Regions from separate parts of the Streptomyces sp. NPDC102402 genome, predicted to be linked through region 1. Evidence: riboswitches for the same ligand, from Rfam matches in the RefSeq annotation. Region 1 holds a riboswitch; each other region holds the start of a gene.
What was found. A riboswitch is a leader RNA that binds a small molecule or an ion and turns the genes downstream of it on or off. The one in region 1 is predicted to bind thiamine pyrophosphate.

Region 2: linked by a shared signal. The riboswitch ahead of ACIRJR_RS11970 (purine-cytosine permease family protein) and the one ahead of thiO (glycine oxidase ThiO) in region 1 are both predicted to bind thiamine pyrophosphate.
Region 3: linked by a shared signal. The riboswitch ahead of thiC (phosphomethylpyrimidine synthase ThiC) and the one ahead of thiO (glycine oxidase ThiO) in region 1 are both predicted to bind thiamine pyrophosphate.
Region 4: linked by a shared signal. The riboswitch ahead of ACIRJR_RS26560 (thiamine ABC transporter substrate binding subunit) and the one ahead of thiO (glycine oxidase ThiO) in region 1 are both predicted to bind thiamine pyrophosphate.

Annotation. Positions count from the first base shown of each region.
Region 1 is NZ_JBIWKR010000003.1:925,810-932,820, forward strand. It holds gene ACIRJR_RS13735 (deoxyribonuclease IV) at 1-495, opposite strand, end outside; gene pknB (Stk1 family PASTA domain-containing Ser/Thr kinase) at 594-2,519, opposite strand; gene ACIRJR_RS13745 (thiazole synthase) at 2,644-3,438, opposite strand; gene thiS (sulfur carrier protein ThiS) at 3,441-3,671, opposite strand; gene thiO (glycine oxidase ThiO) at 3,668-4,888, opposite strand; TPP riboswitch at 4,886-4,998, opposite strand; gene ACIRJR_RS13760 (hypothetical protein) at 5,050-5,391, shown strand; gene ACIRJR_RS13765 (NAD(P)/FAD-dependent oxidoreductase) at 5,420-6,655, shown strand; gene ACIRJR_RS13770 (Rv2175c family DNA-binding protein) at 6,718-7,011, shown strand, end outside.
Region 2 is NZ_JBIWKR010000003.1:549,697-556,707, reverse strand. It holds gene ptlI (pentalenene oxygenase) at 1-371, shown strand, start outside; gene ispH (4-hydroxy-3-methylbut-2-enyl diphosphate reductase) at 368-1,366, shown strand; gene ispG (flavodoxin-dependent (E)-4-hydroxy-3-methylbut-2-enyl-diphosphate synthase) at 1,640-2,809, shown strand; gene ACIRJR_RS11970 (purine-cytosine permease family protein) at 3,021-4,436, opposite strand; TPP riboswitch at 4,426-4,519, opposite strand; gene ACIRJR_RS11965 (hypothetical protein) at 4,855-5,349, shown strand; gene ACIRJR_RS11960 (hypothetical protein) at 5,387-7,011, shown strand, end outside.
Region 3 is NZ_JBIWKR010000001.1:555,732-562,742, forward strand. It holds gene ACIRJR_RS02255 (metallophosphoesterase) at 1-551, shown strand, start outside; gene ACIRJR_RS02260 (hypothetical protein) at 731-1,555, shown strand; gene thiC (phosphomethylpyrimidine synthase ThiC) at 1,661-3,463, opposite strand; TPP riboswitch at 3,456-3,589, opposite strand; gene ACIRJR_RS02270 (YibE/F family protein) at 3,661-5,016, shown strand; gene ACIRJR_RS02275 (SsgA family sporulation/cell division regulator) at 5,080-5,517, opposite strand; gene ACIRJR_RS02280 (IclR family transcriptional regulator) at 5,619-6,386, opposite strand; gene ACIRJR_RS02285 (DUF5326 family protein) at 6,681-6,890, opposite strand.
Region 4 is NZ_JBIWKR010000010.1:155,110-162,120, reverse strand. It holds gene ACIRJR_RS26575 (LOG family protein) at 1-362, shown strand, start outside; gene ACIRJR_RS26570 (ABC transporter ATP-binding protein) at 464-1,486, opposite strand; gene ACIRJR_RS26565 (ABC transporter permease) at 1,489-3,102, opposite strand; gene ACIRJR_RS26560 (thiamine ABC transporter substrate binding subunit) at 3,150-4,244, opposite strand; TPP riboswitch at 4,316-4,432, opposite strand; gene rlmN (23S rRNA (adenine(2503)-C(2))-methyltransferase RlmN) at 4,509-5,615, opposite strand; gene ACIRJR_RS26550 (phosphatidate cytidylyltransferase) at 5,893-6,978, opposite strand; gene frr (ribosome recycling factor) at 6,978-7,011, opposite strand, start outside.

The sequences.
Region 1 (7,011 bases):
CGGGCCGAAGTCCCAGGTCCGCGAGCAGAGCGAGGAGCCCTGGCCGGCGGTCGACTCCAGCAGCAGGTACGGATCGTCGTCACGCGTCAGCTCGTCCAGCAGCGGAAGCATGTGCGTACGCACCTGGGCGAGGGCCTCCTCGCGCGGGCGTCCGCCGGTCGCCGAGCCGGTGTGCACCACCACACCGAGGGCGCCGATCTCCCTCGCCCGGCGCAGCGAGTGGCGCAGCGACAGGACCGACCGCTCGACCGTGGCCTCGGTGTGCGAGCCGAAGTTGATCAGATACGGGGCATGGACGTACGCCGGGACCGACTCGGCCGCGCACTGCGAGCGGAACAGCTCGTCCTGTGCCGGATTGCCGGACGGCGTCGCCCAGCCGCGCGGATTGGCGACGAAGACCTGGACGGTCTCCGCCGCCAGCTCCCGTGCGTAGCCGAGGCCGGTCTTGGCCAGTCCACCGGCCACGGGAACGTGACCGCCTACAGGGTTGCGCATGTTCCGCCTGTCCTCGATGTGCCCGGGGCCTCTCGTCCGGATCATGCCGGGCTCGCGTGCCCCGCTCCGCGATCCGGCCTGATCCGAACGGAGAGACCCTAGAGCCCCTTGGTCCTGATGGTGATCGTGGAGCCCTCCGCGGCCGTCTCGCCGCCCTCGACCGACTGGCTCCCGACCGTGTCGCTGAACGAGAGGAAGGGGCGGTCGACCTTGACCTCGAACCCCGCGTCCTCCAGGGTGCCCCGGGCCTCGTCGACGTCCTTCCCCGTGACATCGGGGACCTGGAGCATGCGCGGCCCCTTGGAGACCGTCAGCTCCACCGTGTCGCCCTCGGCGGCCTCGGCACCGCTGCCGGGCGACTGCCGGGCGACCTCGCCCGCCGCCTCGGGGGAGTTGACCCGCTCCGTCAGCACCTCGGCGTCGAGGCCCGCCTCGTCCAGCGCCGTCCTGGCGTCCTCGACGGAGAGGCCCGTGACGTCGGGGACGTCGACGGGGCTGCCCTTGCTCACGACCAGGGCGACCGCCGAGTCCGGGTGGCGCTCGGTGCCGGCACGCGGATCCGTACGGACCACCTTGCCCCGGTCGGTCTCCTCGCTGAACTCCCGGGTCACCATCCCGGGCGCGAGTCCCGTCTCCTTGAGCGCGCGCCGGGCGTCCGCGAGGGCGAGGCCCTCGACATCGGGCACCTTCACGATCTCAGGGCCGCGCGAGATCACCAGCTTCACCGCGTCGTTGCCCCGGATCCGCTCACCGGAGCCGGGATCACTGCTGATCACCGTGCCTCGCTTCACCGTGTCGCTGTAGGCACGGTCGACGCCCTTGAGGTCGAGGCCCTCGTCCGAGAGCCGCCGCTCGGCCGCGCTCTGGGTCTGGCCCAGGAGCGAGGGGACCCGGGTGAACTGACCGGAGTTGATGTACCAGACGCCCGCGCCCGTCCCCAGCACCAGCAGGACGGCCACGATCACGGCGAGCATCCCGCGACGGCCCCGGCCGGAGAAGGACCGGCGGCGTCCGCGCCCCTGCTCCCCGGGCACCGACGGGGCCGGCATCTCCAGGCGGCTGGTGTGGTGCGCGGTGCCCTGGCCGGCCGGGATCACCCGGGGGATCACGCTCGTACGGTCCTCGGCGGCGTCGCGCGACTCCGCGATCGCCTGCGGGGGCACCGCGTCGAGCTGCTCCTCGGTGAGGTCCGCGCGTATCTCGCGGGACCGCGCGAGAAGCGCCACCGCGTCGGCGGGACGCAGATCGGGATCGCGTGCCGTGGCGACGGCCACCAGCTCGTCCAGCCCGCCGGCCAGGCCCGGAACGGCACCGGACGGTGCTGGGACGTCCTGGTTCAGGTGCTGGTAGATGACCTGTGCGGCGGTGTCCCCGGCATGGGGCTTGCCGCCGGTCAGCATCTCGTAGAGCACCACACCGCAGGCGTAGACGTCGGACCGGGTGTCGGCCGTCCCCTGCTCGATCTGCTCCGGGGCGAGGTACGAGACCGTGCCCAGGAGCGAGCCCGTGGTGTCCGTGGCGGTCCCCACGGCTCGTACGAGGCCGAAGTCCGCGACCTTCACGCGGCCGTCGTCCCCTATCAGGACGTTCTCCGGCTTCATGTCGCGGTGGACGAAGCCCGCGCGGTGGGCGGCCCCGAGGGCGGCCAGCACCGGTTCGAGGATGTCCAGGGCGGCGCGGGGCTGCAGCGCCCCGCGCTCGCGCAGGACGTCACGCAGGGTGCACCCGGCGACGTACTCCATCGCCAGGTAGACGTATGCGCCCTGGGCGCCCTGGTCGAAGACACCCACCACATTGGGGTGGGCCAGCCGCGCGACGGACTTGGCCTCGCGGATGAAGCGCTCGACGAACGCGGCGTCGGTCGCGAGCGCCGGGTGCATCACCTTGAGGGCGAGCACACGGTCGAGCCGGGTGTCCACGGCCCGGTAGACCGTGGCCATACCGCCGACGGCGATGCGCGCATCGATGCGATAGCGGCCGTCGAGCAGCTGCCCGACCAAGGGGTCCTGGAGGGTCGTGTCCACGGAGCGAGTCTACGAGCTGCCACGGACACCGCGGAGAGGTCACGGTCCCCGGGGGACTTTCCGGTGCGGAGCCGTGACAGGGGCATGCACGTGCTGTGACCGGGGGACGCCCCCCGGTGCCGGATCAGAAGGCCGGACGCTCCGGATCCAGCACCGCACGGCCCTCCACCGGGGACGACGCCTCCGCGAAATGGCGGCGCGGGATCCGTCCCGCCCGGTACGCGAGGCGCCCGCCGTCCACGGCGTGCCGCATCGCCGCCGCCATCAGCTCGGGTTCCTGTGCCCGGGTCACCGCCGAGGCGAGCATCACAGCGTCACAGCCCAGCTCCATCGCCAGCGCCGCGTCCGACGCGGTCCCGGCACCGGCGTCCAGGATCACGGGGACCTCCGCCCGCTCGGCGATCAACTGGAAGTTGTGGGGGTTGCGGATGCCGAGCCCCGACCCGATGGGGGAGCCCAGCGGCATGATCGCCGCACACCCCACGTCCTGGAGCCTGCGGGCCAGGACCGGGTCGTCGTTGGTGTACGGAAGGACCGTGAAGCCGTCGTCGACGAGGACCTCGGCCGCGTCCAGCAGCTCGATCGGATCGGGCAGCAGGGTCCGCTCGTCGGCCACCACCTCCAGCTTGATCCAGTCGGTGCCCAGCGCCTCCCTGGCCAGCCGGGCGGTCAGCACGGCCTCACCGGCGGTGAAACAGCCCGCGGTGTTCGGCAGGACCCGGATGGAGAGGCGCTCCAGGACGGAGAGCACCGAACCCCGCACGGTCGGGTCGAGCCGGCGCATCGCCACGGTCGTCAGCTCCGTGCCCGAGGCGATCAGCGAGCGCTCCAGCACGTCGAGGCTGGGCGCACCGCCGGTACCCATGATCAGCCGGGACGAGAACGTCGTGGAGCCGAGCGTGAAGAGATCGTCGGACATGGTCAGCCTCCCTGGACGGCGGTCAGGATCTCGACGCGGTCGCCGTCGCGGAGAGCGGTGGCGGACCACTGGCCGCGGGGGACGACGGCCTCGTTGACCGCGGCGGCGACCCCGGAGGGAGCCGCGGTCAGCTCCCCGACCAGGGCGCCCAGCGCGGTGCCGGCGGGGACGGCGCGCTGCTCCCCGTTGACGGAGACCCTCACGGGGCCGGCGGACGGCACGGACTGTGTCATGCGGGCTGCTCCTGGGAGGCGGGGGTGGTGGCTTCGGGGCCCGGGAGCCGCGAGGCCCCCGGGGAGGCGGCCGCCGGCGCGAAGCGGCGCGGTGCGAAGGGGCGGCCCAGTTCGGGCAGCTCGCCCGTGGTGAGCACGTGCGCCATCACGTCGCCGGTCACCGGGGTCAGCAGCACCCCGTTGCGGTGGTGGCCGGTGGCCAGGTGCAGGCCGTCCAGCGCGGTGGGGCCCAGCAGCGGCGCGTTGTCCGGTGAGGCGGGCCGCAGCCCGGCCCGGGTCTCGGTCAGCGGCAGCTCGGTGATCCCGGGCACCAGCTCGTGGGCGTCCCGCAGCAGCTCGTAGACCCCGCCCGCGGTGACGGTGGTGTCCCAGCCCTGCTCCTCGGTCGTCGCGCCGACCACCAGCTCGCCGTTGGCGCGCGGCACCAGGTAGACGTGGCTGCCGCGCACGACGGCCCGCACCGTCCTGCTGAGGAAGGGGGCGTACGCGGGCGGCACCGTCAGCCGCAGCACCTGCCCCTTGACCGGGCGTACGGGCGGGACGACCGCCTCGGGTATCCCCGCGAGCCGGCCGCTGAGGCTGCCTCCGGCCAGGACCACCTGGCCGGCGGCGAGATCCGTACCGTCCGCGAGAACGGCTCCCGTAGCACGGCCGCCCGTGACGGAGAGCCGTTCGACCCAGGCGCGGCGGAAGCGCACGCCCGACCGCTCGCACGCCGTGACCAGGGCCGAGGCGAGCCTCCTGGGATCCACCTGGTGGTCGCCGTCGACCCGGAGCCCGCCGCGTACGCCGGGGGCGAGCATCGGTTCCAGACGCCGGCACTCGCGGCCGGTGAGCCACTCCGACCGCAGCCCCGAACGCTGCTGCAGGGCGTGCAGTTCCCGCAGGTGGGCCCGGTCGTCGGAGTCCAGGGCGACGGACAGCGTGCCGCAGGCCCGGAAGGCGGTCTCCTGCCCGCTCGCCTCCTCCAGCTCGGCCACGAAGTCCGGATAGCGCGCCGCGGACGCCATGTTGAGGCCGAGCAGCATCTGCTCCCCGTAGTGGAGCTCGGTGACGGCGGCGAGCATCCCGGCCGCCACCCGGGCGGCCCCGCCGCCGGGTTCCGGGTCGGCCAGCGTCGTGCTCAGACCACGCTGTGCGGACCGCCAGGCGGTCACCAGCCCGATGATGCCGCCCCCGACGACCAGGACGTCGGAACTCTGTACGGAGATGCGCATGGGCGTCCAGCCCCTCCCTTCGCCGGCATGACCCGGATCAGGTTCGTACGGTCGGAGGCCGGCCAGCCTCCCTCTCAGCCCGGTGCGTCCGGACTCCCGCGAGTGTCTTACGGTGGCCAGCCTAGACCCCACCGGCCGATGCCAGTAAGGGAGCCGTACCCGTGGCCCGTTCGCTCGACGGACTCGTCCTCTCGCCGGTCGCCGACCAGGCCCCCGGCCAGGTCGGGACCCGGACCCGTTTCACGTACCACGAGCGGGAGGGCCGGATCTGGGCGGAGTACGCGGGCGGCGACATCGTCCGCGGGCATCTCGTCGGGACGCGGGACGCGGACACCCTGGACTTCCGCTACGTCCAGCTGAAGCAGGACGGAACGACCTCCTGCGGGCACTGCGGATCGACCGTCACCGACCTCCCTGACGGCCGCGTCCGCCTGGACGAGACATGGGAGTGGGAGTCCCAGGAGGGCAGCGGGACGAGCGTGGTCGAGGAACTCGCCGACTGACGTCACGTCAGGTGATTAGGGTGGACGGGTGAGCGAGCAGACAGAGGATCCGCCTGCGGGACACCCGCGCGGAGTCGTGATCGTGGGCGCGGGCATGGCCGGGGTGCAGACGGCCGTGGCCCTGCGCGAACAGGGCTTCACCGGCCCGGTGACGCTGATCGGCGCCGAACCGCACCAGCCGTACGACAGGCCGCCGCTGTCCAAGGCGGTCCTGCTCGGCAAGGCCGAGGACTCCGCCTTCGACGTCGACTTCGAGGAGCTGGGCATCACCCTGCGCCTGGGGCTGGACGTGGCCGGCCTGCGGGCCGGGGCGCACGAGCTCGACACGGCCGAGGGGCCCGTCGCCTACGACGTCCTGGTCCTCGCCACCGGGGCGGAGCCCGTCGCTCTGCCCGGCACCGAGGGCGTCCCCGGTGTGCACCTGCTGCGCACCCTCGACGACGCAGCGCGGCTGCGGCCCGTCCTGGAGCGGCGGCACGACGTGGTCGTCGTCGGCGCGGGGTGGATCGGCGCCGAGTTCGCCACGGCCGCCCGGGCGGCCGGCTGCGCGGTCACCGTCGTCGAGGCCGCCGACCGTCCTCTCGCGGGCACGATGCCCGCCGAGGTGGCCGCTCCGATGGCCGCCTGGTACGCCGAGAGCGGAGCCGAACTCCTCACCGGGGCCCGGGTGGAACGTGTCGAAGAGGGCTCCGTCCACCTGTCGGACGGCCGGACGGTCCCCGCCGGGGCGGTGGTCGTGGGGATCGGAGCGCGGCCCGCCACGGCGTGGCTCGCGGGTTCGGGCATCGCGCTCGGCCCGGACGGCTCGGTCACCGCGGACAGCTCGCTGCGCACCTCGCTGCCCGACGTCTACGCGGTGGGCGACTGCGCCTCCTTCCCCTCCGCCCGCTACGGGGAACGGCTGCTGGTCCACCACTGGGACAACGCCCTCCAGGGCCCCCGGGCGGTCGCCTCCGCCCTCACGGGCCGGGCGGCCGGGGCGTACGACCCGGTGCCCTACTTCTGGTCCGAGCAGTTCGGGCGCTTCGTGCAGTACGCGGGCCATCACGCCGGTGCCGACACCCTCCTGTGGCGGGGCGCTCCGGCGGACCCCTCCTGGACTGTCTGCTGGCTGCGGCAGGGGGTCCTGGTGGCGGTGCTGGCGGTGAGCCGGCCGCGCGATCTGGCACAGGGACGCAAGCTCGTCGAGGCGGGCGCGCGGATCGATCCGGCACGGGCCGCCGACTCCTCCGTACCGCTGAAATCGACGGTGCTCCAGGGGTAGGCGCGGCCTCGTACGCCCGGCCCGGCTACCGACTGTCGGTCCGGGATGGCACGCTTGTCCCTGTGACCGAGATTGACGCAAAGATCGATGCTCTCGTCCCTGCCTGGCTCCACCTTCCCGACATCGCGGAAATGCTCGATGTCGAGGTGACGCGCGTACGGCAGCTGGTCAAGGAAGGCCAGCTGATCGCCGTACGACGTGGTGAGAACCGGGCGCTCCAGGTGCCTGCCGCCTTCATCGACGGCGACAAGGTGGTCAAGGGCCTCGTAGGGACCCTGACGCTCCTGAGGGACGACGGCTACAACGACGAAGAGATGCTGGACTGGCTCTTCACTCCCGACCCGACCCTGCCCGGC
Region 2 (7,011 bases), 380 kb from region 1:
CCGGGTCCACCGTCGTCTTCAGCCCTGCCGCCGTCGCGCAGTACGAGGACGCCTTCGAGGACGCCGGGAAGTTCGACCCCGACCGCTGGCTGCCGGACCGCATCGACCCGGCCTCGCGCCACGCCTACGTGCCGTTCGGCACCGGCGCCCGCAAATGCATCGGCGATCTCTACGCACGCACCGAGGCCACCCTGGGGCTCGCCACCGTCCTCAGCCGCTGGCGCGTCACCTGCGAGCCCGGCATGGACATCCGTCCGGTCCCGCTGGCCACCATCTACCACCCCCGCCGGCTGCGCCTGAGGCTGGACGCACGCGCCCCGCACCGTGTGCCCCGCGCCGTCCCCGTACCGGCGGGGGGTGACGTGGCGTGAGCGCGGGGAACGTCGTCCTGGCCCAGCCGCGCGGCTTCTGCGCGGGCGTACGGCGCGCCATCGGCATCGTCGAGCGGGCGCTGGACCTGCACGGGGCGCCGGTGTACGTGCGCAAGGAGATCGTGCACAACCACCACATCGTCTCGGAACTGCAAAAGCGCGGGGCGGTGTTCGTCGACAGCGAGGAGGAGGTCCCGCAGGGCGCGGTCTGTGTCTTCTCCGCTCACGGCGTCGCCCCCGGGGTGCGCTCCGCAGCGGCGGGCCGGCGGCTCGACGTCATCGACGCCACCTGCCCGCTGGTCGCCAAGGTCCACCAGGAAGCGGTGCGCTTCGCGCGTGACGGCCGCACCGTCCTCCTCGTCGGGCACGAGGGCCACGAGGAGGTCGAGGGCATCCTCGGCGAGGCCCCCGACCGGATCGTCGTCATCGGGACCGAGGACGACGTACGGCGCCTCGGCCTGCCCGACGACACCCCGGTCGCCGTCCTCACCCAGACCACCCTCTCGTTCGACGAGACCCGGCGCGTCGTCGACGCCCTGCGCGCCCGCTTCACCGACCTGATCGCTCCCGGTGACGACATCTGCTACGCCAGCCAGAACCGGCAGAACGCCGTCAAGGACCTCGCTCTCGCCAACGACCTGGTCCTGATCGTCGGCTCGCCCAACTCCAGCAACTCGCTGCGCATGGTCGAGGTCGCCCGCGACCACGGCGCCGCCGCCCGACTGGTGCCGGACGAGACGCACCTCGACCCGGCCTGGCTGAAGGACGTGTCGGCGGTCGGCGTCAGCGCGGGGGCCAGTGCCCCGGAGATCCTCGTCGACGGGCTCCTCGCCCGGCTCGCCGGACTCGGCTTCGGCCGGGTGGAGCTCCAGAGGGGCATCGCCGAGGACGTCGTGTTCACCATGCCCGGCCGGCTGGCCGACCCGGTCACCGGCCGTGTGCCGCGGACACCGCTGGCCGGCGAGGTCTCGCCCGAACCCGGTGGGGCGCGATGAGCACACGCTGATGGAGGCCCTGGCCTCCCCCTCCGCACGGCGGACGGGGCAGGAGGCCACCGCCTCCCTCCCCGTCGGCTGACGCCGGGCGGGCCGACGGGCGACCGGCGCCCACCCGCACGGTGACGACCGCGCGGCACGCCCGTGCACCGGCTGCCCGCGAGGTGCTCCCGCCGCCGCGCACTCCTCCAGCACGTCCACAGCCCTCGACGACGCACAGCCATCAGCCACAGCCCGGCCCACCCGGACCGGCCGACCGTTTGGGGACCTGTCATGCCTGTCGCTCTCGGAGTTCCGACGGTGCCGCCGAGGCCGGCCCTGCGACGCACCACCCGCCAGATCCACGTGGGGACCGTACCCGTGGGCGGCGACGCCCCGGTATCGGTCCAGTCCATGACCACGACCCGCACGTCCGACATCGGCGCGACCCTCCAGCAGATCGCCGAACTCACCGCTTCCGGCTGCCAGATCGTCCGGGTCGCCTGCCCCACCCAGGACGACGCCGACGCCCTGTCGACCATCGCGCGCAAGTCGCAGATCCCGGTGATAGCGGACATCCACTTCCAGCCGAAGTACGTGTTCGCCGCCATCGAGGCCGGGTGCGCGGCCGTGCGCGTCAATCCGGGCAACATCAAGCAGTTCGACGACAAGGTCCGCGAGATCGCGCGGGCCGCCAAGGACCACGGGACGCCGGTGCGCATCGGGGTCAACGCGGGATCGCTCGACCGCCGTCTGCTGAAGAAGTACGGCAGGGCCACTCCGGAGGCGCTGGTCGAGAGCGCGTTGTGGGAGGCGTCGCTGTTCGAGGAGCACGACTTCCGGGACATCAAGATCTCCGTGAAGCACAACGACCCCGTCGTCATGGTCGAGGCGTACAAGCAGCTCGCCGCTCAGTGCGACTACCCGCTGCACCTCGGAGTGACGGAGGCCGGCCCGGCCTTCCAGGGCACCATCAAGTCGGCTGTCGCGTTCGGCGCGCTGCTGTCCCAGGGCATCGGCGACACCATCCGCGTCTCCCTGAGCGCGCCGCCCGCCGAGGAGGTCAAGGTGGGCCTCCAGATCCTGGAGGCCCTGAACCTCAAGCAGCGCGGCCTGGAGATCGTGTCCTGCCCGTCCTGCGGGCGCGCCCAGGTCGACGTCTACAAGCTGGCCGACGAGGTCACGGCCGGGCTGGAGGGCATGGACATCCCGCTGCGCGTGGCCGTCATGGGGTGTGTGGTGAACGGCCCCGGGGAAGCCAGGGAAGCTGATCTCGGTGTCGCGTCCGGCAACGGCAAGGGGCAGATCTTCGTCAAGGGCGAGATCGTCCGGACCGTACCCGAGTCGAAGATCGTCGAGACGCTCATCGAGGAGGCGTTCAAGCTCGCCGAGCTGATGCGGCAGGACGAGGACGACGGCTCCGCCGGGACCGCCCCCTCCGCCGGGCACGAGAGCGCCGAGTGATCACGCCGCGGACCGGTCTGCCCCGCCGAGGCGGTCTTCCACGAGGACGGCGTCCCCGGAGACCGGACGGACCACCACAGGGCGGACGCCGGGTTCCTCGACGGTCCGGGATCTCCCGGGGGCGGCGCCGAAGGCCTCGGCCCGGTCGGGCCCGACCACCCGCTCATCGCCGTACGGCCGGTCCGCGCCGCGCGATCCGGTGACCCGTCCGTCAGGAGCGCAGGCGCAGCCGCAGCGGGGCGTAGAGCACCAGGGCCACGATGAACGCCACGCCGTAGGCGAGGTCCGCCCCATGAAGGGCCTTCGCCGCCGGCCCGACGTACAGGCCGGTGCTCATGAACGGCACCGCCGCGGCGAAGGCCGCCCCGAAGGCGGTGAGCGCCGGCCACCACGGCCGGCCGACGGCGCTCTCGGCCGCGAGGTCGACCGGTGCGCCGCCGCGGGCCCTGGCGCGCACCACCCAGTCGACGGCCACGATCGCGACGAAGCCGGGGATCCAGTAACCGACCAGGAGCAGGACGTTCTGGAAGCGCGCCGTCGTGTCGGCGGCGTGCATCCACAGCACGAGCGGGAATCCGAGCACGGCGGCGAGCGCGGCGGCGACGGGGCGCGGCACGCGCACCCCCATCGCCTGCAGCGCCAGCGACCCGCTGTAGTCGTTCATGGCGTTGCTGCACAGCGCGGCGAGCGCCACGGCGAGCAGACCGAAGGCCCCGAGCGCTCCCCCGCCCAGCAGGGTGTCGATCCCGCGTGCGGTCTGGTCGGTGAAGACGGACGCGCCCCACAGGCCGAGCGTCTGGACCGCCACGAAGGAGACGCTGATGCCCAGCAGCGTGCACCAGAACATGCGCGTCCGCGAGGTGGTGGGCGGGAGATACCGGCTGAAGTCACTCGCGTAGGGGGCCCACGACAGCGCCAGGCTCAGGGCGATCGTGCACGTCAGGACGAACGCGCCCGCCCGGTCGCCTCCGTGCACGGTGCCGGAGGCGGCGGGGTGGACGCCGTCCAGCAGCTTCACGGAGAGCACGGCGAAGGCGGCGGCGAGGGCGAACGTCATCACGGTCTGCAACCGGTGGATCGCCTCGTACCCCAGTACGCCGAGCGCACCCTGGGCGGCCATCATGACCAGTACGCCCAGCCAGAAGGGCCAGCCGAACAGCTGGGCCAGCGCGTCCCCGCCGAACAGGCCGATCAGCGCGTCCCAGGCGATCGAGGACAGCCACTGCAGCGCGCCGGGCAGCACGACGCCCCGGCCGAACGCCAGCCGCGCGAGGGACATCTGGCCGACTCCGGTCCGGCTTCCCCAGGTGCCGAGGTACGCGGTGGGCACCGCCCCCACGAGCGTGCCGAGCACGACGGCGACGAGCGCCGTGGCGAAGTCCAGGCCGAGGGCGATGCCCACGGTGCCGGTGAAGACACCGGTCATGGTCAGGTTGGGGGCGAACCAGACGGTGAACAGCCGGCCGGGGCCGCCGTAGCGCCGGTCCTCGGGGACGGGGGCTGTCCCGTGCGTCTCGACCCGGAGGTCGCCGGGGGCCGCGGGCATGCGGCCTTCGAAGGCGGAACCCGGGTCCGGGGCCGCCCGCTTCCCGATCGCACGGTCTTCCTGGGCGTACGGCAACGGCATGAGACATCCCTCCGCCAGTGCTAACTGGTTCAGGTTCGACGGGTGTGTTCTCAGCCCCCTGCGGGGCACCCCGTGTCCGGTTCGGCGGCCAGGATAGCCGGGCGGCCGTCCGGGCCCGGCCGGAGGGGCCGATCGGCACGGGAGCCGGAACGGCGCGCCGGGATGGTTCCGCGCGGATCGGATGTCGATCGGGTCACGCTCGTCGCGCGGGTCGCAGGCAGACAGACCGGCCTCGTCCGGATGAAACAGGCATTCGGTCCGCGTCACTCCCGGCAGCCTCCACGGGATGCACACAACCGCTGCTCGAGGATCCGGACTCACCCCATGTGAACGTCTGGGCGAGTTGCTAGCTTGGCCTGAAACCGAGGCACCCGCCGGGTGCGAAGCGGCGGGACCGGTACGCGGGGAAGGGTCACCCATGGCATGGGACGAGTGGGAGCAGCTGAAGGCGGAGGCCGCCGGCCGGCAGTCGACCGGAATGCAGTTGAACCAACTCGACCCCGGCGGCGGGGGCTCCATGGCTCTGCCGGGGCAGACGGGCGACCTCAAGGTGGACCAGGGCGACCTGGCGAAGATCGGCAGCCAGGCGCACAGCCTCTACGACAACCTCTGGAACAAGGCCCGTGTGGCCGTTCCCAGCAGTGACAAGGCCGCCGGCGACCTGAGCGGCCAGGGCTTCGCGCTGGGCGGCGGGCTCAAGCACGTGTCGAACCGGTGGGAGGAGCAACTGAAGTCGCTCATGGACGCGTGCGCCCACATCTCCAACCACATGCAGGTCACCAAGAAGGTGCACGCCGGTGACGAGCACTACATCCAGCGGCAGGTGAGCAGCATCGAGACCCTGGACGCCGGATTCGACGAGCGGGCCGGCGAGCCGGGCAGGAAGAACCCGGCGTACGAGCCCAAGAAGTAGCGGCGCGAACACAGACGTACAGGAGAAACGACACCTCATGGATCTCGACGCGCTGCGCTTCGCCAACTTCACGACGCTCGACGAGGCCGTCTCCGACTGGGGCCTGCTCGTACGCCACCTCGTGGAGCTGAGGAAACAGGCCGAGGACGGACTGCACAAGGCCGCCAACACCGGGAACTGGGCCGGCATGAACGCCCAGGTCACCAAGGAGTTCGTCGGCAAGACCGCCGGCGAGTTCGGCGACGCCCACACACAGGCCAACACGATTCACAAGATCCTCGGTGACACCCGGGACGAGCTCCGGCAGTACAAGAAGGATCTCGAGGCCGCCATCACCCGGGGGCAGAAGAAGAATCTGACCGTCACCAGCACGGGCGGCGGCGGTTTCACCGTCACCATGAACATCCACCCGGACCGGGCGGCGAAGGGCACGTCCGTTCCCGAGCACAGCGAGAGTGACGTCACCGCGCTGCGCGACGAGGTGCAGGCGATCCTCCAGAAGGCCTCGGAGAGCGACGATTCGGCGAGCAAGGTCCTGACCGCGATAGCCGACCAGGCCAAGATGGGTTTCTCGGACGCCGACTACAAGGACCGCGACTCCGCGGCGGAGGCGGTCCAGGCCGCGGAGGACCTCGCCAAGATCGCGGCGAAGAGTCCCGAGGACCTCACACCCGCCGATTTCGACAAGATCAACGGCGGTCTGGAGAAGTACAAGGACGACCCGCTGTTCGCCGAGCGGTTCGCCACGCAGCTCGGCCCCGAGAAGACCCTCGCGTTCTGGCAGGGCGTCAACGACCCGGCCGTGAACCCGAACGTGGGCCGCGAACGGCTCGACAAGCTCGACGACCTCCAGCGCAATCTGGGTCTGACGCTCGCCACCGCCACGCAGAGCGACTCGGCCGACATGACGAGCTGGAAGGGCAACATGGTCAGGCTCGGCGACCAGCCCATCGGCCGGGACGGCAGCGGCCCCATGGGCTTCCAGGTCATGAGCAACCTGATGCGGACCGGCGACTACGACGACCAGTTCCTCAAGAGCTACGGCACCAAGCTCATGGAGACGGAACGCAAACTCACCGGCAACGGCGAGCACGCCAACATGGCGTGGCAGCACATGGGCATGGACCCGTGGCTCAACCGGATCGGTGACGACAGCGGCGACGACCCGCTGACCGGTTACCTCAAGGGCCTGTCCAACAGTCCGGACGCGGCGACCGACTTCTTCAACGAGGGGTACGTCTCCAAGGAGGAGTCCCCCTTCGAGCGCGACACGGACGACAACGGCAAGAAGGGGAAGGTCCCGCTCTCCACCTTCGAGTACCTGTTCGAGGAGCGGGAGTGGCCGCAGGAGAGCAACCTCAAGGGCGACGACGACAACACCGGCCGCAACAACCTCGCCCTCGCCCTGGAGGCCGCCACGACCGGGCACCCGGCGGGCGAGTTGCCGACCGCGGACACCCCGGCCCACAACGACGGGCAGACCAAGCTCTTCGAGTCCATCGTGTCCTCCGTCTCGGACGACAACGAACGGCTCACGAAGCACGGTTACATGTCCGACAGCATCGGGCAGATCACCTCGGAGTACCTGCCGGACATCAACCGGGCGATGACCGACGACCAGGACGAGGACACGAACAGGCTGTTCCCCGTCGCAGGCAGCTC
Region 3 (7,011 bases), on a different contig from region 1:
GGTTCGGCGACACCCCGGTGAACTCCGGAGCGGGAACGGCGACCTTCCAGGCCGCCTGGCTGCTCAACGGCGGCCAGAAGACGGACATGGAGCGGCTCCAGGACGTCCATCTCCAGTGGATGGCCCGGCTCGACGCGGTCGTCGAGGAGGACGGGCACCTGCTGATGCACTCCGACACGACGGCCTACCTCGACTACGGATCCACCATCGAGGACGTCAACGACACGGTGCACGCCATTCTGACGCGGAACGACGCCGACGAGTGCTGGGACCTCTTCCGCAAGCTCACCAAGCGCTTCGCCTTCCGCGACGAGGGCGGCGCACAGGCCGTCCGCGACCTGATGGCGACGTACGGCGGGCAGCGCGTCGTCCACGGTCACAGCCCCATTCCGTACCTGCTCGGTGAGGTCGGGTCGGAGGACGGCGAGGACGTGCAACGGACCGTGGTGGACGGCCCGCACGTATACGCGGACGGGCTCGCCATCGCCATGGACGGCGGAGTGACCATGGCCGGAAAGCTGCTGGTCGTCCAACTTCCCCTGCATGACTGACGAGTACCGGGGAAGACGCATCACGACCTGACACGTCGACGGCTGGGCCTATTTCCGGAAACCCCCTGTCACCCCGCGCCGTAGGCGCTCTACCATCGGCGTATCAGTAGCAGGCTCTCCTCCGTTTCGCCCGACCGCACGGCCCGCACGGCCGGTCAGGCACTACGGAGCATCGGGGGATGCACATGAAAAGCGCTCCGCACCTGCTGGCCGAGGACCGCCCGGAATACGAGCGGATCCTTGCCGACGCGCTGCGTCACGCCCACGAACGGCCGGATCTGGACGGGGTCGGCGACCGTCTCAACACGGAACAGCTGCGGACGATGGCGCTCAACGCCACCCTGCTGATCACCGCGGCGGCCGCCACCGAGTACGACCACTACGTGAAGGTCCGCAGCGAGCTGCGCGGGCCGGAGGCCCCGGATGCCCACGCGTCCGTCCTCGGGACGGCCACGGACGAGGCCGATCCCACGGGGGCCGGAACCCTGGCGGTGATCGCCGTGCTGGCGCCCGTCCTCGCAGGTGCGGCCGCCCTGATATTCCTGCTGATCGGGTACCCCCTGAAGGCACTCAGCCCCGCCCCGGCCTTCGCCGGAACCATGGTCGCCGCCGGCTGGTTCTTCGCGGCCGTCGCCGCCGCGGCCATCCTGGTCGCCGCGGTGGGGCTCCTCGTCACGGCCCTGCGCAACGGCGCCACCGCGCTGCCCGCCGTGGACGAGGAGGAGGAACTGCCGGAGGATGTCGCGCGCGCCCGGGAGGCCTGGCGCCACGCCCTCCTGGAACGTGGCATCCTGCCCTTCCTCCGGGACGCGCTGGCCGACCCGACCGCGGGACCCGCGTCGCGGATGCCGCACCGATCGGCCAACCGGATCCCGAAGATCGGCTACAGCAGACCCGACTTCTCCGGGCCGGAGGACGGCCCGTCGGCCGGCCCCCGGCCGACCTTCACCAGCCCCGACTTCACCAGTCCGGACTTCGGCGGCCCGGAGCACCAGCCGGAGTGACCAGGCGGAGGCGGGCGGAGCGGGACGGCCGGGCCGGAGCGATCAGGGCCTGGTGAGGGTGACGCCCAGGTCAGGGCGGCACCCTCACCCACCCAGGAGAAGGCGTCAGTCGGCGATCGGCAGATAGACCCTGTTGCCCGCCGCAGCGAACTCCTTGGACTTCTCGGCCATCCCCGCCTCGATCTCGTCCTGCCCGTCCCCGTGCTCCCGCCGGATGTCGTGGGAGATCTTCATCGAGCAGAACTTGGGGCCGCACATCGAGCAGAAGTGCGCGGTCTTGGCCGGTTCGGCCGGCAGCGTCTCGTCATGGAACTCCCGTGCGGTGTCCGGGTCGAGCGCCAGGTTGAACTGGTCCTCCCAGCGGAACTCGAACCGGGCGTCGGACAGGGCGTCGTCCCACTCCTGCGCCCCGGGGTGCCCCTTGGCGAGGTCCGCCGCATGCGCGGCGATCTTGTACGTGATGACGCCGGTCTTCACGTCGTCGCGGTTCGGCAGCCCCAGGTGTTCCTTGGGCGTGACGTAGCAGAGCATCGCCGTCCCCCACCACGCGATCATCGCCGCACCGATTCCGGAGGTGATGTGGTCGTAAGCGGGGGCGACGTCGGTGGTCAGCGGGCCCAGCGTGTAGAACGGGGCCTCCTCGCAGATCTCCTGCTGGAGGTCGATGTTCTCCTTGATCTTGTGCATCGGGACATGCCCCGGGCCCTCGATCATCGTCTGGACGCCGAACCGCTTGGCGACGGTGTTGAGCTCGCCGAGCGTGCGGAGTTCGGCGAACTGCGCCTCGTCGTTGGCGTCGGCGATGGAGCCGGGGCGCAGACCGTCGCCGAGCGAGTACGTCACGTCGTACGCGGCGAGGATCTCGCAGAGGTCCTCGAAGTGCTCGTACAGGAACGACTCCTTGTGGTGCGCGAGGCACCAGGCGGCCATGATGGACCCGCCGCGCGAGACGATGCCGGTCTTGCGGCGGGCCGTCAGCGGGACGTAGGGCAGCCGGACCCCGGCGTGCACGGTCATGTAGTCGACGCCCTGTTCGGCCTGCTCGATGACCGTGTCCTTGTAGATCTCCCACGTCAGCTCCTCGGCCCGGCCGTCGACCTTCTCGAGGGCCTGGTAGAGCGGCACGGTGCCGATGGGCACGGGGGAGTTGCGCAGGACCCACTCGCGGGTGGTGTGGATGTTGCGTCCGGTGGAGAGGTCCATGACCGTGTCGGCGCCCCACTTGGTCGCCCAGGTCATCTTGTCCACCTCCTCCTCGATGGAGGAAGTGACGGCGGAGTTGCCGATGTTGGCGTTGACCTTCACCAGGAATCGCTTGCCGATGATCATCGGCTCGATCTCCGGGTGGTTGACGTTGGCCGGCAGGACCGCCCGGCCGGCGGCGATCTCCTCGCGCACGACCGCGGGTTCGACGTTCTCCCGGATGGCGACGTACTCCATCTCCGGGGTGATCTCGCCCCGACGGGCGTACGCGAGCTGCGTGACCGGCTGCCCGTCGCGGCTGCGGCGTGGCTGACGGGGGCGGCCGGGGAACACCGCGTCGAGATTGCGCAGACCACCGCGCGGGGAGGTGTGCTTGAGCCCGTCGTCCTCGGGGCGCGCGGGACGGCCCGCGTACTCCTCGGTGTCCCCACGGGAGATGATCCAGTTCTCCCGGAGCGGGGCGAGGCCGCGCCGTACGTCGGTGTCGGTGGCCGGATCGGTGTACGGCCCTGACGTGTCGTACAGCGTCACGTCCTTGCCGTTGGTGAGGTGCACCTGACGGACCGGCACACGGAGGTCCGGGCGTGAACCCTGGACGTATCCCTTGTGCCAGCCGATGGACTTCCCGGCCTCGTCGTCCTTCACATCCTGCGCATTCCGCGCATCCTGTGTCGAGGCAGGCGTGCGTGCGTCCGCTGTGGTCATGAGACCTACTCCCTACGCCGGCATTACCCGGTAACAGGTTCGGCGGTCGGCGCAGCGTGTCCCGTACGGATGTACGGAGGTCAGCGCCCTCTCAGCCCGGTGCTCCGAGCTCCCGCGTGTGCAAATGTGTCTCCACGCTAGCCTCCCGCCTGGCGTGCTGGCCAGAGGGCCTCCCTCGTTCTTGGGATGATCGCGGGGTGACGTCCCCCGGAAGCGCCCCCGAACCCCACGGCCCCGCAGCAGGCAGCACCCAGAGTCATGCACACGGCCACACACACAGCCACGGTCCCGCCGCGCCCGTGTCCAAGCACCTGCGCAAGGTCATCGCCGCCGTGGTGATCCCCTTCGCCGCAGCGGTACTGGTCGGCCTGGTGGCGTTCTGGCCGGGAGGGGCACCCGCCCATGAACGCACGGGTGTCGGCTTCGACCGGCAGACCCAGGACGGGCGGGTGACGAAGGTCGTCGCGGTCGACTGCGCGGATGTCAACGCCTCGCAGGTACCTCCGACGGGCGACACCTCCACTCCCTCGGGACGGGAAGCCGTCGACGAGCAGTCGGGGGAGTGCAAGAAGGCAACGATCGAAGTGACCACCGGTGAGGACAAGGGCCGTACGTTCGTCGAGGTCGTCCAGCCCGACGCGCCGCGCCAACTGCGGGAGGGCCAGGGAGTGGTCGTGGCCTACGCGCCGGACGCGCCCCGGGACCTGCAGTACTCGGTGACCGATGTGGACCGCACGGTCCCGATGGCGCTGCTCGCGGGGATCTTCGCCCTCGCGGTGGTGGTGGTGGGCAGGCTTCGCGGACTGATGGCACTGATCGCGCTCGCCGTCTCCTTCGGCGTGCTGACCCTGTTCATCCTCCCGGCGATCCTGCAGGGATCGAACCCGCTGGTCGTCGCGGTGATCGGGGCCAGTGCCATCATGCTGATCGCCCTCTACACCTGCCACGGCCTGACAGCCCGCACCTCCGTGGCCGTGATCGGCACCCTCATCTCGCTGCTGCTGATCGGGCTGCTGGGCTCCCTGTTCATCGGCTGGGCCGGCCTGTCCGGCAACACGGACGACAACACCGGCCTCATCCACGGGCTGTATCCGGACATCGACATGAGCGGCCTTCTGCTGGCCGGGGTGATCATCGGCTCCCTCGGCGTCCTCGACGACGTGACCGTCACCCAGACGTCGGCGGTGTGGGAACTGCACCAGGCCGACCCGACGATGGGCGTGCGAGGGCTCTACCGGGCGGGCATCCGGATCGGGCGCGACCACATCGCGTCCGTCGTCAACACGCTCGTGCTCGCCTATGCGGGCGCGGCGCTCCCTCTGCTGCTGCTCTTCTCGATCGCGCAGAGCAGCGTGGGCACGGTGGCCAACAGCGAACTGGTCGCGGAGGAGATCGTCAGGACGCTGGTCGGATCGATCGGGCTGGTCGCCTCGGTGCCGGTGACGACGGTGCTCGCGGCCCTGGTGGTCTCCGCGGACCGCACGGGGCTCGGCGCGGAAGCCGCGGCTCCTGCACCCGCACGGACCGGGAGGGGCCGACGCCGCAAGACGTGAGCCGGGACACCGGACGCGTCACCACGGGCCCCCGGTGTCCGATGAACGGCCGGACCTTCCTCTTCAGCCGGCGTTCTGCTCCTTGGCGAGGATGCGACCCAGTGCCTCTTCCAGATTGCCGTCGAAGTCACCCAGCGTGTGCTCCTGCCCCAGTGGCACCAGCTTGTCCGTCCGGTCGAGAAATGCCACCAGAGGCGCCGTGCCGGCCCTGAAGAGCGCACGGTCGGCGCCGACCTGAAGGCGGATGTGCACATCCGACAGCCCCTCGGGATCGGTCGGGCCGATGTGCACATCGCCGTCACCACTGGGGCTGTTGAGACCGTCGAGCAGCAGCTCACGGCCGAATGCCCAGGTGACGGGGGCGTCACCTGGCAGGTGGAAGGTCATCCGGATCGCATATGGATCACTGACCTCGTACCGGAGCTCCACCGGAATACGGAAGGAGAGCTCCTCGGAGACGAGGAAGCTCATCATGACCTCTGCTTGAACCGACTCGCGCATCGTTCAACCCCGCAGTAGATGAAACTGGCCAGGAATGATCCCCCATGGCCCTATTGACGCCATCGTGATGCACGCGATAGCAGATCACAAGGAGTGATTTTTCAGATACTGATAGAGAACACGAACGAGCGCAACAGAGTGGTCACTTCACAGCGTAGTTGTTCGACTGCGGGGAGCAACCGTTCTTCTTGGTGCAGTGGGAGAGAAACAGCCATCGCCGCCACGGCACTACCGACAGTGATCGGAATGGCCGCACAGACCGTCCCCATGACGTACTCCTGCCGTTCGACGACAGGTTCCGTATGTTTCATCGACCGCAGTCGGCGCAGGAGCGCCTGACGGTCCCTTACGGAGTAACGCGTCAGCGGACGCACGGGGTGCCGGTCCAGGTGATCCTCACGCTCCCGCTCGTCGAGCTGGGCCAGGAGGCACTGTCCGAGGGCGTGGGCATGACCCGTCTCGCGGAACGAGGCCCACTCGCGGACAGCGGGAACGGCAGGGGTGTCGGCGACGGCGACCATCTCGATCTCGCCATCCTTGTACAGGGCGCAGTACACGGGAGCCCCGATGACGTCCGCCCAGTGGGCGAGGGAATCGACGATCACCCCGGGACGCGGGGTAGCCGGGCCGCCGCCCAGACGTTCGGCCGCGGCCCCGAACAGGAAGACGCCGTTCTCCCTGCGCAGATAGCCCTCATGGGTCAGGGTCCGCAGCAGGTGATAGGCGGTGGGGAGGGGAAGTCCGGCCTCCCGGGCGAGCTGCTTCGCCGGCGCCCCGTCCCGATGGGTGCCCACAGCCTCCATAAGTCTCAGCGCCCGCTGAACCGAACCGATCAACGTCGGGACAGCGGTACTCGATGCCGTGGTCACAGGTCACCCCCAGGCATGGTGACGGGCTGTCAGCCCTCCCGCGGGGGCCGCCCCCACGGGCCCGCCGCGAGCCTGGGGTCCGGAGACCGGACGGTCGCACAAACCACTGGGCAGGATGATGACGGACCGTCATTTCCCAGCTGGCGGCAGCGGTACGCCACTGTATCGGCACGCACAGTCACGGGAGAGGTTTCGTCCTGGACTTAGCTCCGCTGGGCTAACGGCCGAATGAACGACCTGTCATGCGGGCCCCCGGCACCGCATGATCCACCACCCGCCGCCCGCCGTTCGTTCCTACCAGTCACTTCGCTCGGACGAGGACATGAACTTCCGCACGACGAAGATCAGACCGCCCACGAGGACGACGAAGACCAGCACCTTGAACAGCAGCCCGATGACGAACCCGACCACGCTGGCGATCAGGCCGCCGAACACGACGATCGCGATGAGTGGCACCGCTACCCACTTCACCCACCAGGGCATCCCCGCGAAAATCTCCCGCACCGCCATCGCCGCTACCTCGTCTCTGTGAGTTCCTTCCTCGATGCTAGAGGCGCCGGGGTGGCCGGCGGGGGCCCGGGAGCCCTTGAAGTCCCCTGAACGATCCCCTAGGGAACATCGGGCC
Region 4 (7,011 bases), on a different contig from region 1:
CGGTACCGACCTGGTTCTACGGCCACGAGCCGCCCAACGCCTTCGCGGACCACATCGCCAAGTACTTCGCGAACGCCGTGCGCGAGGACGGCCTCCTGGCCCGCTCCACCGCCGGTGTGATCTTCCTTCCGGGCGCCGCCGGGACCGTGCAGGAGATCTTCGACAACGCGACGCCGAACTACTACGAGTCGCGTTCCGCGCCCACGCCGATGGTGCTGGTGAACCGCGCTCACTGGACGGAGAAGCTGCCCGCCTGGCCGCTGCTGAGCGCGCTGGCCGAGGGCCGGAAGATGGAGTCCCGGATCGCACTCGTCGACACGGTGGAGGAGGCGGCCGGGGCGCTCGCGCGGCTGACGGGCTGACCGCGACCGGTCGCGGTCATCGGGTGTCGAGCCCGGCGTCCAGGGCGCCGAAGAGCCGCCTCCCAGCCGTTCTTCAGGGTGCTGGCCGCCGGCCGGACAGGTCACGCCGGGGGAAGCACCACCGTCTCCGCGGGGTCGAAGGTCACGCCGACGGCCGTTCCCTCGTCCGGGGTCTCCCGCAGGCCGCACTCCGCCTCCAGTGCCGGGCCGTCCTCCGGGTGCAGGAGGACGGTGACGTGGTGCCCGCGGAAGGTGCGTACGCCGACCGTGCAGCGCAGGCCGCCCTTCGGGCCGCCGATCCGGACACCGCCCGGCCGGACGAGCAGCTCGCACTCACCCTGGGAGGAGCCGTCGGGCACCAGTACCTCGCCCCAGGCGGTGTCGGCGGTCGTGCCGGTGACCGTGGCGTCCACCAGGTTGTCGAAACCGAGGAAGCGCGCGACGAACGCCGACGCCGGATGCCGCCAGACCTCCAGCGGGGTGCCGGCCTGGGCGATCCGTCCGTCCCGCATGACCACGACCCGGTCGGCGAGCGCGAAGGCCTCGCCCTGGTCATGGGTGACGGCGAGGACCGTGGTGCCCAGCCTGCCGAAGAGGGTACGGAGCTCGACGACGAGCCGTTCCCGCAGGCTCCGGTCCAGCTGACCCAGCGGTTCGTCCAGCATCAGCAACTTCGGACGCGGGGCCAGGGCCCGTGCGAGGGCCACCCGCTGCTGCTCGCCGCCGGACAGCGCGGCGACGGCCCGCCGTCCGGCTCCGGGCAGGCCGACCAGGTCCAGCAGCTCATCGGCCCGGCGGTCGCGCTCGGCCCGGGTGACGCCGTGCATCCGCAGGCCGAAGCCGACGTTGGCGCCGACGTCACGGTGCGGGAACAGCTGGTGGTCCTGGAACATCAGCCCGAGACCGCGCCGGTGCACGGGCAGCGGCGCCTGGTCCTCACCGTCCAGCAGCACCCGCCCGCCGTCCAGGGGCTGCAGCCCGGCCACCGCCCGCAGCAGCGTCGACTTGCCGCTGCCACTCGGCCCCAGCACACAGACGATCTCGTGGTCCGCGACCACCAGGTCCACCGCGTCCAGGGCGGTGCGCTTCCCGAAGCGGACCGTGGCGGACTCCACTGCCAGCATCTCTAGAACTCCCCGGATCGGTCGGTGCGGATACGTTCGAGCAGGAGCAGCGACACCGCGCAGACGAGCATCAGAATCGTGCTCAGGGCCATCGCCTGGCCGTAGTTGAGCTCTCCGGAACGCCCCAGCAGCCTGGCCACCGCGACCGGCAGGGTGGGGTTGTCGGGACGCGCGATGAACACGGTCGCTCCGAACTCACCGAGCGACACGGCGAAGGCGAAGCCCGCGGCGACCATGACGGCCCGCCGGACCAGCGGCAGGTCCACCTCGCGCCAGGCCCGCAGCGGCGAGGCGCCGAGCACCGCCGCGGCCTCCCTCAGCCGGTCGTCCACGGCACGCAGCACCGGCAGCATCGTCCGTACGACGAAGGGCACGCCCACCAGAGCCTGGGCGAGCGGGACGAGGATCCAGGACGTCCGCAGGTCGAGCGGCGGCTCGTCGAGCGTGATGAGGAAGCCGAAGCCGACGGTGACGGCTGAGACACCGAGCGGCAGCATCAGAAGCGCGTCGAAGCCCCGGACCAGCCGGCCCGCCCGACGGGTCAGGGCGGCGGCGGCGAGGCCACCGATCACGAGGGCGATGAGGGTCGCGGCCAGCGCGTACCGCAGGGAGTTCCCGATCGCGTCGAGCGGCGGCACCAGGAAGGTGGAGCCGTTGGCGTCGGCGGACTGCAGGGCGCGGTAGAAGGCGAACCCGTAGCCGCCGGAGGTGTCGAAGGAACGCTCCACCAGCACGCCGAGCGGCAGCAGGACGAGCAGGAGCACGGTCAGCAGGACGCCGCCGAGCAGCGCACGCTGTCCGGCCCCGCGCGGCGGCCGGGAGGTCTGCGCCGGATCGACCAGCCGCAGTGCGGTCTCCCTGCGCCGTACGGTCCACGCGTGCACGGCGAGGATCCCGCCGACCGCCGCGAACTGCACCAGGGTCAGCACGGCGGCCGTCGGCAGGTCCAGCAGCTGCGCGGTCTGCCGGTAGATCTCCACCTCAAGCGTGGAATAGGCCGGGCCGCCGAGGATCTGGACGACTCCGAAGGAGGTGAAGGTGAAGAGGAAGACCATCAGGGCGGCGGCTGCCACCGCCGGGCCCAGCGCGGGCAGGGTCACCCGCCGCCATGCCGCGAACCGTCCCGCCCCGAGGACCCGTGCGGCCTCCTCCTGGCGGGGGTCGAGCTGCGCCCACAGGCCGCCCACGGTCCGTACGACGACGGCGTAGTTGAAGAAGACATGGGCGAGCAGGATCGCCCACACGGTGGTGTCGAGCCTGACCCCCCACAAGTCGTCGAGGAAACCGCCGCGCCCCAGCAGGGCGAGGAACGCCGTGCCCACCACGACGGTGGGCAGCACGAACGGCACGGTCACCACGGCCCGCAGCAGCTGCTTGCCGGGGAAGTCGAAGCGGGCGAAGACGTAGGCGCCGGGCAGCGCGATCAGCAGGGTGAGCACGGTGGAGGCGAGAGCCTGCCAGGTCGTGAACCAGAGGACGTCCAGGATGTCGGGCCGGCTCAGCACCGTACCGATCCGGCCGAACTGCCAGTCACCCTCCGCCTTCAGGCCCCTCCCGACGATCGCGGCGACGGGATAGGCGAAGAGCAGCCCGAAGAACGCGACGGGCACGGCCATCAGGCCGAGCCGCACCGCGTTCCCCCTCCACGCGGTACGCGCGCGGGCTACTTCACGACGAGCGAGGACCATGACTGGACCCACTGCTCACGGTTCTTGGCGATCTTCTCCGGGGCCACCGTCGTCGGCTCGTCCACGGTCGCGCCGAACTTCGTGAAGAGCTCCGGCAGCTTCGCGTCCTTCACCACCGGGTTCACGAACATGTTCAGCGGCATGTCCTCCTGGAACCGCTTGCTGATCAGGAAGTCCAGCAGCGCCTTGCCGCCCGCCTCGTTCTTCGCGCCGTCCAGCAGGCCGGCGAACTCGGTCTGGCGGAAGCAGGTGCCGGTGGCGACTCCTGTCGGGGCCTCGGTGGGCTTCGGATCGGCGTACAGCACCTCGACGGGCGGGCTGGAGGCGTACGAGACGACGAGCGGACGGTCGGCCTTGGTCTTCCTGCCGCCGGCCGAGCCGGAGAACTCCTCGTTGTAGGCCTGCTCCCAGCCGTCGACGGTCTTGACGCCGTTGTCCTTCAGCTTCTTCCAGTAGTCCTGGTAGCCGGTCTCGCCGTAGGTGGCGACGGTGCCGAGCAGGAAGCCGAGGCCGGGCGAGGAGGTCGCGGCGTTCTCGGTGACGAGGAGGTTCCTGTACGCGGGCTTCAGCAGGTCGTCGAAGGACTTCGGCGGGGCGAGCTTCCTGTCGGCGAAGTACTTCTTGTCGTAGTTGACACAGATGTCGCCGGTGTCGACGGGCGTGACCCGGTGCCGGTCCGCGTCGAGCTGGGCGTCGGCCGCGACACGGCCGAGGCCCTTCGCCTCGTACGGCGTGAACAGGCCGGCGTCCAGGGCGCGGGAGAGCAGGGTGTTGTCGACGCCGAAGAACACGTCGCCACGGGGGGATCCCTTGGTCAGGATCTCCTGGTTGAGCGCGGCTCCGGCGTCCCCGCTCTTGAGCACCTTGACCTTGTAGCCGGTCTCCTTCGTGAACTCCTTCAGCACGGCGTCCGAGGCGTTGAACGAGTCGTGGCTGACCAGCGTGACGGTCTTGGAGCCGGCCCCCGTGTCGCCGGAGGCCTTGTCGTCGGAGCCGCCGCAGCCCGCGAGCACGGTGACGCCGAGCGCGGCGGCGAGCGCCGTCGCGGCGTACTTCGTGGTGGTGTTCATCTGATTCCTCCTGGAGGTGACCAGGAAGAGACGCGGCCCTGCCCGCTCGGCGAGCGGGCAGGGCGCAACAGCTTGAGTAAGGTCCGAACTTCCTACCCGGAATGACCCGGGCGAGGTTCAGAGGGTCTGCGGCCGACCTGTCCTCGGTGCCGCACTCTCAGCGCTGTGGCGCTCCCCTGTCGGAATATGCAGTTGATTTCCTGGCCAGGCTACACCGGCCGGATCATGCCCGACCGGCCGGATAGCGCCGGTCCCGGAACCCCCTCAGCGCTCGGAGGCCGCCAGCTGCCCGCAGGCGCCGTCGATCTCCTGGCCACGGGTGTCCCGGACGGTGACCGGCACGCCGTGGGCTGCGATCGCCTCGACGAACGCCTTCTCGTCCTCGGGCCGCGAGGCGGTCCACTTGGAGCCCGGGGTCGGGTTCAGCGGGATGAGGTTGACGTGTACCCGCTTGCCCTTGAGCAGCCGGCCGAGCCTGTCGCCCCGCCACGCCTGGTCGTTGATGTCCCGGATCAGCGCGTACTCGATGGAGATGCGGCGGCCCGACTTCTCCGCATACTCCCAGGCGGCGTCCAGGACCTCACGGACCTTCCAGCGGGTGTTCACGGGGACGAGGGTGTCGCGCAGCTCGTCGTCCGGAGCGTGCAGCGAGACGGCGAGGCGGCACTTGAAGCCCTCGTCGGCGAAGCGCAGCATCGCCGGCACCAGGCCCACCGTGGACACGGTGATCCCACGCTGGGAGAGCCCCAGGCCGTCAGGCTCCGGGTCCGTCAGCCGACGGATCGCCCCGACGACGCGCTTGTAGTTGGCCAGCGGCTCGCCCATGCCCATGAAGACGATGTTGGAGAGCCGCGCCGGCCCGCCCGGGACCTCGCCGTCGCGCAGGGCCCGCATGCCGTCCACGATCTGGTGCACGATCTCGGCGGTCGACAGGTTCCGGTCGAGACCCGCCTGCCCGGTCGCGCAGAAGGGGCAGTTCATCCCGCAGCCCGCCTGCGAGGAGATGCACATGGTGACCCGGTCCGGATACCGCATGAGCACGGACTCGACGAGCGTGCCGTCGTGCAGCTTCCAGAGCGTCTTGCGGGTGGTGTCGTCGTCACAGCTGATGTGGCGCATGACCGACATCAGATCCGGGAACATCGCCTCGGCGAGCTTGTCGCGCGACGCGGCCGGGATGTTGGTCCACTCCGCCGGGTCGTGCGCGTACCGCGTGAAGTAGTGCTGCGACAGCTGCTTGGCGCGGAAGGGCTTCTCGCCGGTCGCGGCGACTGCTTCCTTGCGCTCGTCGGGGGTGAGGTCGGCGAGGTGCCGCGGCGGCCGCTTGGCTCCACGGGGCGCGACGAAAGTGAGTTCTCCGGGCTTAGGCATGGTTCCTCCAGTGTTACAGACACGCAGAGGTAGTAGGGACCGCGAGCGGCTCAGGAGAGGCGAGGGGCCCCGGACCCGGCTGCCGCCGGTCGCCCGACGGTGGCGTCGTGGCCCCTTCCGGGGCCCTTCGCCAGGCCCGGGGACGGCCCGGGCAGCGCGCGGACCGTGACCGATCGCACGCGCCGGCGTGGGAGCGCGCCGGCCGTGGGAACGCACGAAGGGCCCGCCGTGGACGGCGGGCCCTTCGTGACAGCGCGGTACGGAGCCGAGGGCCGGGTCAGCCCGATCCGACGAACAGCACCAGCAGCAGCCACACGACCGGCGCGCTCGGCAGGAGCGAGTCGAGCCGGTCCATGATGCCGCCGTGACCGGGCAGCAGCGTGCCCATGTCCTTGATGCCCAGATCCCTTTTGATCATGGACTCGCCCAGGTCGCCCAGCGTGGCGCTGACGGCGACCGCGAGGCCCATCAGCAGGCCCTGCCACCAGCTCCCGCCGTCGATCAGGAACTCCATGCACAGGGCGCCGGCCACCATGGCGAAGGCGACGGCACCGAACAGACCCTCACGGGTCTTCCCGGGGCTGATGCGCGGCGCCAGCTTGTGCGTCCCGAAGCGCCAGCCGACGGCGTACGCGCCGGTGTCGCTGACCACGGTCAGCAGGAGGAACGTCAGCACGCGCCACGCACCGTCGTCCGCGGTGAGCATCATGGAGACGAACGTCGCCAGGAACGGTACGTAGAACACGGCGAAGACACCCGCCGTGACGTCCTTCAGGTACCCCTCGGGCCGCTCCGTCATCCGCCACACGAGCACCGCGAGGGCCGTGAGCGCCATGGCTACCCAGGCGCCCTCCGCCTGCCGCACATAACCGGCGACCACCATCGCGGCGCCGCCGACGGCGAGCGGCACGAGGGGGGCGTTGATGCCCTTGCGCTCCTTGAGGCGGGAGGTGAGTTCCCAGAGACCGACCACCACCGCCAGCACGACCACGCCGACGAAGACGGCCTTCACGACGAAGAGAGAGCCGGCGACGAGAGCACCGAGACCGAGACCGACCCCTATGGCGGCACGCAGGTCACGCCCCGCGCGCTTCTTGTGCGGCGGGGACGGCGGCGGGGTGGACATGGGCTCCTGCGGCTTCTCGTCACGGAACGGGGGGCCGCTGACGCGCGCGGCGTCCCCGTTCCGGTCGTCGCGGTCGTCAGCGTCTCTACCTGCGTCGGGAACGTCCGGCACGATGGGCATGGGCCGAGTCTGCTGGGCGCCGTGCACATCGTATGCAGGACCCGCCGGAGCGGCCCCCATCTCGGGCGTGCTCCAGTAACCGGCTCCCTGCGGGGCGCCCCAGGAAGAGTCGTTCATCAGACTTCGAGCAGCTCGGCTTCCTTGTGCTTG